3 regions of the Arthrobacter sp. GAS37 genome follow, and region 2 is predicted to be linked to each of the others. Evidence: riboswitches for the same ligand, from Rfam matches in the RefSeq annotation. Region 2 holds a riboswitch; each other region holds the start of a gene.

Region 1 (3,271 bases), on a different contig from region 2:
GTGGTGGTGGTTGCGGCCGCCAACCCGGAGCCGCGCACCGGATTCATCGACCGCGCCTTGGTGGCAGCGTACGACGCCGGAATCGAGCCGCTGCTGCTCGTTACCAAAGCGGACGTCAAGGATCCGACGGAACTCCTTGCCAACTATGTGAGCCTGGGTTTCCCCATCATCATCAGCCGGACGGCCGACGCAGGGGCTTCCGGCATCGACGCCCGTTCCGACGACGGCTTGTCCGCCCGCCTCGACGGCGACGCCGTCGGCCAATTGCGGGACTACCTCGACGGCAAGGTCACCGTGCTCCTGGGCCATTCCGGCGTCGGGAAGTCCACCATGGTGAATGCCCTCACCGGCGCCGAACGCGCCACGGGCGGGGTCAACGCCGTGACGGGCCGGGGCCGCCATACCTCGTCCTCAGCGCTTGCACTAAAGCTCAGTGACGCCCCCGGCGGCAGCTGGATCATCGATACGCCCGGCATCCGTTCCTTCGGCCTCGCCCACGTGAACCCGGACCGCATCCTGCATGCCTTCCCGGATCTGGAACCTGGAACGGAAATGTGCGAGCGAGGCTGCAAGCACGATGCCTCCGCGGTTCGCTGCGGACTGGATTCCTGGGTCGCTGACGGCCACGCCGGCGAGGCAGGCCCGGCCCGCTTGGCGTCGTTGCGCCGGCTCCTTGGCGCGGACCCGCGCATGGAAGCCCAAGAGGCGAAGGAACTGGGCACTGTCAATTAACAGCCCGGTCAATTAACAGCACGGTCAACGACCTGCGCGCTTGCCGTCCTACCTCCCCGGCTCACCGGCGAATAGACGGTAGTTTGGAACCATGACCCAACCCGATTCGAGCTACAACGACGACCTGCGGCTGGCACACGTCCTGGCCGACTCCGTCGATTCCCTGACAATGGAGCGGTTCAAGGCACTGGACCTCCAGGTCGAGACCAAACCCGACCTGAGCCCCGTCACCGATGCCGACAAAGCCGCCGAGGAAGCTATCCGCGGGCAGCTCTCCCGTTCCCGCCCCCGCGACGCCGTCCTCGGGGAAGAATTCGGCAGCACGGGCCACGGCTCGAGGCGTTGGATCATCGATCCCATCGACGGGACCAAGAACTTCGTGCGCGGCGTGCCCGTCTGGGCTACGTTGATCGCCCTCGTGGACGAGGGCGAGGTAGTAGTGGGGCTCGTGAGCGCTCCGGCGCTCGGCAAGCGTTGGTGGGCGGCCAAGGGCTCGGGCGCCTACATGGGCCGATCCCTGGCCGCAGCCACCCGGCTGAAGGTTTCCAACGTGTCGCGGCTTGAAGACGCCTCGCTTTCCTACTCCGAGCTGTCCGAGTGGAAGCAGCATGGTTCGCTGGACAGCTTCCTGGGCCTCGAGAACGATGTCTGGCGCAGCCGTGCGTACGGTGATTTCTGGTCCTACTGCCTGGTGGCCGAGGGCGCCGTGGACATCGCCGCGGAGCCGGAACTCCAGGTCTACGACATGGCGGCCTTGGTGCCGATCGTGACGGAAGCCGGCGGACGCTTCACGTCCCTCGACGGCGCGGATGGTCCCTTCGGCGGAAACGCCGTCGCTACCAACTCGATCCTGCACTCGGAGGTCCTCAAGAGGCTCAACCCCGAGCTCGACGACCTGCTCTAGTCCTCTCTCTTCACTGAACAAACGACGGCGGACGCCCCCTTTTGGGGGCGTCCGCTGCTTTTTCTTCGGCAGAACGCACAGTTTTCCGGCGGTGTAATAATCCGCTTAACAATCGCCGGTCACCTTGGAACCAGCCTTGCCGGTGTCCTAGGCTCTTTACAGGTCACGAGTGCCAGCGCGAAACCCCGGTTTGCTGGCCGGCAACCCTCCATCGCGGCGGGGTGCCCCGGGTGACGACCCGGCCGGTCCGGAACGGATGCGGCAAGCGCGGACCCCCTGTACGCAGGGGTCCCTCTTGAGTGAGGTCCAATGAGCACAGCCACATTTACTTCCCCGGCTCTTTCGCAGCACAACGAATCCGCACAGCAGCGCGGTGAATCGCTGCCCCGGGCATCCCGCCCACTTGCCGCGGTCACCGGCGCGGAGTTGCAGGCACCCTTGATCCAGGGTGGCCACATCCGCTACGCCAACCTCGACTACGGCGCGTCCGCACCTGCCCTGACCGTGGTTTCCGCGTACCTCAACGAGATCCTGCCGTACTACGCGAGCGTCCACCGCGGCGCAGGCTACGCCTCCCAGATCAGCACCTCGGTCTACGAAAACGCCCGCAACATCGTCCGTGACTTCGTTGGCGGGCGGCCGGACGATTCGGTCATTTTCACTCGCAACACCACAGATTCGCTCAATCTGCTGGCCGGCTGCTTGCCGGTCGAGGACGGTCGGCACCTTGGCGAAGTCCTTTACCTGGACATCGAGCACCACGCCAATCTCCTGCCGTGGCAAGGCGTCCCCCACCGCAGCATCGTTGCGGCGGGAACGTTGTCCGAGACCGTGTCCAATGTCCGCACGGCGCTCTCCCACGGGGGCGTCAGCCTCCTGGCTGTCACCGGCGCGTCGAACGTGACCGGCGAAATCCTGCCCATCAAGGACCTCGCTGCCTTGGCCCACGAATTCGGGGCGCGGATTGTGGTGGACGCGGCCCAGCTCGCCCCGCACCGCCGCATCGATATCGCCGCCGCGGATGTCGACTACTTGGTTTTCTCGGGGCACAAGCTCTATGCACCGTTCGGCGCCGGTGTCCTGGTGGGCCGCCCCGATTGGCTCGACGCCGGCACGCCGCACCTGGCAGGAGGCGGCGCCGTCCGCGAGGCGCGCCTCGATTCCGTCAGTTGGGCCACGGGACCGGCCAGGCACGAAGGCGGCTCGCCGAACGTGCTCGGCGCGGCCACCCTCGCCCGGGCCACGCAGGTCATTGCCAGCCTCGACCACGATGAATGGCACGCCCACGAGGCAGCCATCCGCTCGCATCTGGTCGAGGGCCTCAACCAAATCGACGGCGTGACCGTGCACCAGATCTTCAGCGACACCGATCCCCAGGACACCATCGGCGTCGTGAACTTCTCGCTCCAGGGCTACGACGCAGGACTGGTGGCGGCCTACCTTGCGGCCGAGCACGGCATTGGCCTGCGCGACGGACGCTTTTGCGCCCACCCGCTGCTCAAGCGCCTCGGCCTTCCCTCCGGATCCCTTCGAGCCAGTTTCGGCGTGGGCTCGCGCTTGGAAGACGCCACCCGGCTCATCGCGGGCATCCAAGCGCTCAAGAGCAATGGCCTCGGCTGGGACTACGTGGTGGAT
Region 2 (3,271 bases):
AGTTGGACCGTGCCGTTGGAGCTATTCGTGAAGGAAATCGTTCCGTCGGACCCGACCGGCGTGATCGCGAAATTCGGGACGATCTGCCCGGGAGCAAAATTCAGGTTCGAGGTCGCCGGCCGATTGGTTCCGCCTGCGTAGGCGGTGATGAAGCCATTCGACGTCGGGTTGGCCACTGTGATGTTCATTGCGACAGCGGAAACTCCGGTAGCTGGGAGGCCGCCGCGTCCGGCAACCTTGACGCTTATGGTCTGTCCGGGGGCGACCGGCCCGTTGACACCACCGGTCCCGTCTCGCGTGTCAAGCTGCCTGCAAGGGGTCGTAGCCGCAAAACCGCCCAAAGGGTCCTGTGATGGAGAAAAGAGCGAAGCGCTGACGTAAAGCAGCCGGTTTGGCATGCAGTTCCCAGTCGACTGAACTATTCCGGCCGTTGAGCCGACCGTCAGCGTTGCCGAGACCTGCGCAGGGCTCCACGATGGATGCATGGAGAGGAGCATCGCGGCAGCTCCTGCCACATGCGGAGAGGCCATGGAGGTTCCGCTCAAGGTGGCCGTTGCGGTGGGCGAGGTAATCCAATCAGAAACGATACTGACGCCCGGCGCGTAGAGATCCACACAAGGGCCGTAGTTGGAGAACGATGCTTGGTGATCTGACATATCGGAGGCGGCCACTGTCAGAGCCGCCGGCACGCGTCCGGGAGAACTATTGCATGCATCGGCGGCCGGCAAGCCCTTTTGGCCTTGGTTGCCCGCTGCCAGGGTCACGCTGACGCCGTGATCGATGACGCCCTGAACTGCCGCGTCGACGGTTGTGTCTATCGCGTCCGCGCTCAGGCTGAGGTTGGCCACGGCGGGGGTTCCGGCTTGGTGATTCGCGACAATCCAGTCCAGCCCGGCAATGACATCGGATGAGTAGCCCGAGCCATTGCATCCGAGCACCCGGACAGGGACGATGTTTGCAGACTTGGCGACGCCGTACTTGGTCCCGGCGATAGTCCCGGAAACGTGGGTTCCGTGGCCGTTGCAGTCCTCGGTGCCATGGCCGTCGTCGGGGGTGACGCCGGCAAATCCGGGGAGGATGCGGCCGCTGAAATCCGTGTTGGCGGAATAGATCCCGGTGTCCACGACGTAGACGGACACACCCCCACCGCTCGACGGCGGTGTGTAGCTTCCATCCAAAGGAAGTGCGCGCTGGTCGATCCGGTCAAGGCCCCAAGAGGGGGCAGGCTGCTGAGTGTCCGAAATCCGCACCGGGGTGTCCCGCTCGACCGACGCCACGTGGCTCGACTTCGCCAACGCAGCGGCCTTGGCGGGCGTCGCCGTGACGACTGCGGCCTTCACGGCATGCGTGAACGTCTTGTCCACCGCGACTCCTTGCGAGCGCAGCTCCGCGGTCTTGCCGGCAACGTCCGCGCCGTCGGCGTAGTGGACCACGTATCGGTCTTCGCCAGCTGCCGGAGTTGTGTCGGCATGCGCCGGCAGCGGCACTCCCACAGTGAAACCTGATACCAGCATGAACAGGGCTATCGGAACGACGCCGAATGGCTTTTTCACGAGCTTCAATCTTCCTGTGACGCAGGGCCGCGGGCGCAAGAACGGGCGCACAATGCGGATGCAATGAAAACGCAGACTGCTGCGCCCAATTCTATCTCCAGTCACACAGGCATCACCCGTCTCTTCAATTTCAGACGTCCGCAGCCCCTGCTTCGTGAACAAAACGCGGCCGAGTGTCACAAAGATGTCATAATCTTCGTCAGAAGGGGTCCGGTTTTCCTAGACTCTTCCTATAGGTCATGAGTGCCAGTGACAGCCCCGGCTTGCTGGCCGGCAACCCTCCATTCGCGGCGGGGTGCCCCGGGTGAAGACCTGGCCCTTCGCTGTATTGGCGGCGGGCAAGCGCGATGTGAGGTGTCAACGAATGACAATTGCTGCAACAGCCATACCCCTTTCCGGTACCCCGGACGGAACCCTCAAGTATGTTTCCGTGGGCGGACTCGAGCTGGAGGCCGGGGGTTTCCTGCCGGAGGTCGTCCTCGCGTACGAGACGTGGGGGCGGCTCAACGCAGACGCCTCCAACGCTGTCCTGGTGGAACACGCCCTGACCGGCAGCACCCATGTGGCCCGTGGCGAGAGCGATGAAGAAGGCTGGTGGGAGCAACTCGTTGGTCCCGGCGCCACCATCGACACGGACCGCTACTTCGTGGTCTCCGTCAACATCGTGGGAGGCTGCTACGGCAGCACCGGGCCGTCGTCGAGCGCTCCTGACGGCAGACCGTGGGGCTCCCGCTTCCCGCTCGTGACCCTGCGGGACAGCACCGTCGCCGAAGCCCGGCTGGCCGACGCTTTGGGGATCCGCAGCTGGCACACCGTCGTCGGCGGGTCCATGGGTGGTGCACGCGCACTTGAATGGGCCGTCAGCTATCCGGACCGCGTCAAACGATGCGCCGTGATTTCGATCGGGGCGTACAGCACTGCCGAGCAGATCGCCTTTGCGCAGGCCCAGACGCTCGCCATCCGGCAGGACGCCGACTTCAACAGCGGGGACTACTATGGCCAGGCCGCGCCCGAGGCGGGGTTGGCCCTGGCCCGGCGGATCGCCCACATCACCTATCGTTCGGCGGATGAACTGGACTTCCGCTTCGGCCGGAACGCCCAAGGCGGCGAGACACCCCTTCAGGCTGCCGCGTTGGGGGACCGGGGCCGCTACCAGGTGGAGAGCTACCTCGACCACCAGGGAAGCAAACTGGTCCAGCGCTTCGACGCCAACAGCTACATCGCCATCACCGAGGCCCTCATGAGCCACGACATCACCCGCGGCCGGGGCTCCTTGGAGGAGGCGCTGTCCGTGGCAACTGCAAAATTCTTCATTGCCTCAGTGGACTCGGACCGCCTCTACTTCCCGGAACAATCCCACGAGCTGGCCAAGGCCTTGCCCGGAGAGGTCCCGGTTCACGTAATCGAGGCGCCGATCGGGCACGACGGGTTCCTCACCGAGATCGGACAGCTCGGTCCCCAGCTGCGAGAGGCCTTCTTCGGCTGAATCAGCCGTTCATGATCTCCTGGCGGAGCTTCATGTAGTCCTCCATGGCGATTTTCCCGTCGCTGTACTCCTGGTCCAGTTCGGCAAGTTTCCGTGCCCGGTAGCCTTGGGGCGCACTGTTCGGCTGGGGAGCGGCCGACGACGGCGGAGCGGCCTGCGGTGCGGGCCTCGCCACCGGAGGTTGCGGCTCAGCCGGGATGATTACCGGGGGTTGCTCCGGGTATCCGACGGG
Region 3 (3,271 bases), on a different contig from region 2:
ACTCTCCCCAATCACCCGCGCAGAGACCTTCCGCGACCCGCAACGAAACCCAGCGGACCGGCGTCGGAATCCCCAGGAACTCTGCGCATCACTTTCAGGAGCCGACCGTGGACTCTTCGTTCATCAATATTGCGATCGTGGTGGTGTATTTGCTCGCCATGCTGGCCTTCGGCTGGTGGGGCAAGTCGCGCACCAAGAACAACAGCGACTTCCTGGTGGCAGGGCGCCGCCTCGGTCCGATGCTCTACACCGGCACCATGGCCGCCGTCGTCCTCGGCGGCGCATCGACGGTTGGCGGCGTCGGCCTCGGCTACAAGTTCGGCATCTCCGGCATGTGGCTGGTAGTCGCCATCGGTTCGGGCGTCCTCCTCCTGAGCCTGCTTTTCGCCGGCACCATCCAGCGGTTGAAGATCTACACGGTCTCCCAGATGCTGAGCCTGCGTTACGGCCAGCGCGCCACGCAGACCTCCGGCATCGTCATGCTGGCCTACACCCTCATGTTGTGCGCCACGTCGACGGGCGCCTACGCCACCATCTTCGTCGTCCTCTTCGGCTGGGAGCGCTGGCTCGCCATCGCCGTCGGCGGCGCCATCGTCTTGGTCTACTCCACCATCGGCGGCATGTGGTCCATCACCCTCGCCGACCAGGTGCAGTTCATCATCAAGACGGTGGGCATCTTCTTCCTCATGCTCCCGTTCGTCCTCAACGCCGCCGGCGGCTTCGACGGCATCCGTGCCCGTGTTGACGCCAGCTTCTTCCAGTTGGACGGCATCGGAGCCCAGACGATCATCACGTACTTCGTGGTCTACACCCTGGGCTTGCTGATCGGCCAGGACATCTGGCAGCGCGTCTTCACTGCCAAGACCCCCAAGGTGGCCCGTTGGGGCGGCGCCACTGCCGGTATCTACTGCGTCCTGTACGGCGTCGCCGGCGCTTTGATCGGCCTTGCCGCCCGCGTTGCCCTGCCCAACATCGACGTCAAGGCCCTTGGCAAGGACGTTGTCTACGCCGAGGTAGCCACCCACATCCTGCCGATCGGCATCGGCGGCCTCGTCATGGCCGCGGCAGTCGCGGCCATGATGTCCACCGCGTCCGGAGCCCTCATCGCCGCAGCCACCGTTGCCCGCGCCGACGTGGTCCCGTTCGTGGCCAGCTGGTTCGGCAAGACGATCAACACCGACGACACCGAAAACCCCGAGCACGACGTCAAGGCCAACCGGTACTGGGTCCTTGGCCTGGGCATCGTAGCCGTGCTGATCTCCATGGCGGCGCAAGACGTCGTCGTGGCCCTGACCATCGCCTACGACATCCTGGTGGGCGGCCTGCTGGTTGCTATCCTCGGTGGCTTGGTCTGGAAGCGTGGCACCGGTATTGCCGCGGCTTGGTCCATGGCGGTCGGGTCCATACTGACGCTGGGCCTGCTGATCGCTTACGCCACGGGAATCATCCCCAGCGAAGACGGCGTCTACGCCAACGATCCCATCTACTGGGGCCTCGGCGCCTCGCTCCTGGTCTACGTTGTGGTCTCCCTCCTGACGCCGCCAACCGAGCCCGCGGTCCGCGAAGCATGGGACCGCCGCGTTGCCGGGGCGGCCGTGGAGGAACTCCCCTTGGAACCCCACCCGGTGGCCAGCCACTAAGCTTCAGCAAGCTGAGTACGACGGCGGCGCCGCACCTTCTCCTTGAGAGGGTGCGGCGCCGCTGCTGCATGTACAGTAGGAAGAGCTTCAAGAGATGTGGTGCAAAGCTCCGACTTGCCACACGCCAACCCCATGTTCACGGGTGGTTCGGATGAAGAAGCGGCCCGGCTCGGACCAGAGACAACCGAACGGGCAAGAGCAACTCCACAGGAGAAGGCCATGCCTTTCGAAAACGGCGCCACAGCCGACCGCACCACCCACTCCGGCACCCTCTTGTTGCCCCGCCCCCGGCGGGTGGACGAGTTCGTCCGGGTGATTCCCGGCGTCGACCTCTCCCAAGGCTCCATCACGTTCGTGGTGGACGGAAACCTGGAACGCTATTGGCATCATGAGCCCCGGCTCATCACCGAAGCGCTCTCAAAAGCAGTCCAGCCCGCGCGCTGGTTCCCCGCGACACGGAAACTCACCCTTACGGTGGCGGCAACCGGGCACCGGGCGGGCGTGCAGAGGCACTTCATCCTGAGCGCGTTCTAGCTACCAGGGCTTAGCACGTCGGGTTCAGCGGGTCGGGGTTATTCGATCTCTTCAACCTCACGGTGTTCGTCGGCATCGAGCCCAACCGGCCGTTCATCGTCGTCAAGAACCTCGGATTGGTCCTCCCAGTCCTCGTCCACCGCCAGGTCCTCGTTGTAGTCATAGGCGGGATCGGCCTCGACCGTGGGACGGTCGGGGTGGCGGGCGTGGGTTTCGGTGCTGTCCATGGTGCAACCTCCGTTCGACGTGCCGCTGAGCCCATCGCACAGGCATATGAGGCAGCCGGTCATCACGCTACCCCGCCAATTCGTGGACCCTGTTCATCCATCCCAGCACTGCCCCCTGCGGCGGTCAAGGCCTCCCGCGAGTCTCCCGGTTTTTGAGGCGCGCCTAAAATATCCAGTAAGGATTGCCAGCCGAAAAGCCGCGGAAATTGGCGATAAAGTGGAGCTGCAATGAGGCGATGAAGCCCGCCCCAGCAACCCAGGAGTCCCGGTGCAACCGCACACAAAACCCTCGCATTCAGGCAATCCCTCGGACTCAAGCAGTCCATCGCAAGACGCAGCAGCCACCAAGACTACCCCGTCGTCGTCGGACATCAAGCGCTGGCGGCAGTACTTGGCGGACGAGCGGGCCGAGGCCGCCGTGTACCGCGAACTGGCGCAGCGCCGGGACGGCGAGGAACGCGAAATCCTTTTGGCCCTCGCTGAGGCTGAGGGCCGCCATGAGGCACACTGGCTCAGGGTCCTCGGCGAACATGCCGGCATGCCGAAGGCGGCCTCGGTCCGGAGCCAAATGCTCGGCTTCCTGGCCCGGAACTTCGGATCAGTGTTCGTGTTGGCCCTCGCCCAACGGGCTGAAGGCCGCTCGCCTTACGCGAAGGATCCAGCAGCGACCCGCGCCATGGCGGCCGACGAACAGATCCACGAAGAAGTAGTCCGCGGCCTCGCGACGCGCGGCCGCAACAGGTTGTCCGGTACCTTCCGCGCGGCCGTATTCGGCGCCAACGATGGCCTGGTCAGCAACCTTTCCCTCGTGATGGGCATGGCGGCCACCGGCGTTCCCGCGGCCGTGGTCCTGTTCAGCGGCATCGCCGG

The links. Region 2 has a riboswitch for S-adenosylmethionine ahead of ABH924_RS14550 (homoserine O-acetyltransferase). Riboswitches for the same ligand answer to the same signal wherever they lie in the genome.
Region 1: it holds a riboswitch for S-adenosylmethionine, as region 2 does, so the genes downstream of both, ABH924_RS00475 (aminotransferase class V-fold PLP-dependent enzyme) here and ABH924_RS14550 (homoserine O-acetyltransferase) in region 2, are expected to answer to the same signal.
Region 3: it holds a riboswitch for S-adenosylmethionine, as region 2 does, so the genes downstream of both, ABH924_RS15435 (hypothetical protein) here and ABH924_RS14550 (homoserine O-acetyltransferase) in region 2, are expected to answer to the same signal.

The regions. Positions count from the first base shown of each region.
Region 1 covers NZ_JBIYDB010000001.1:99,182-102,452, forward strand. The annotation lists gene rsgA (ribosome small subunit-dependent GTPase A) at 1-732, shown strand, start outside; gene hisN (histidinol-phosphatase) at 824-1,636, shown strand; SAM riboswitch class IV at 1,798-1,910, shown strand; gene ABH924_RS00475 (aminotransferase class V-fold PLP-dependent enzyme) at 1,946-3,271, shown strand, end outside.
Region 2 covers NZ_JBIYDB010000017.1:28,900-32,170, reverse strand. The annotation lists gene ABH924_RS14555 (S8 family peptidase) at 1-1,553, opposite strand, end outside; SAM riboswitch class IV at 1,789-1,904, shown strand; gene ABH924_RS14550 (homoserine O-acetyltransferase) at 1,918-3,039, shown strand; gene ABH924_RS14545 (hypothetical protein) at 3,041-3,271, opposite strand, start outside.
Region 3 covers NZ_JBIYDB010000019.1:34,658-37,928, forward strand. The annotation lists gene ABH924_RS15430 (sodium:solute symporter) at 108-1,640, shown strand; SAM riboswitch class IV at 1,726-1,845, shown strand; gene ABH924_RS15435 (hypothetical protein) at 1,860-2,174, shown strand; gene ABH924_RS15440 (hypothetical protein) at 2,213-2,401, opposite strand; gene ABH924_RS15445 (VIT1/CCC1 family protein) at 2,670-3,271, shown strand, end outside.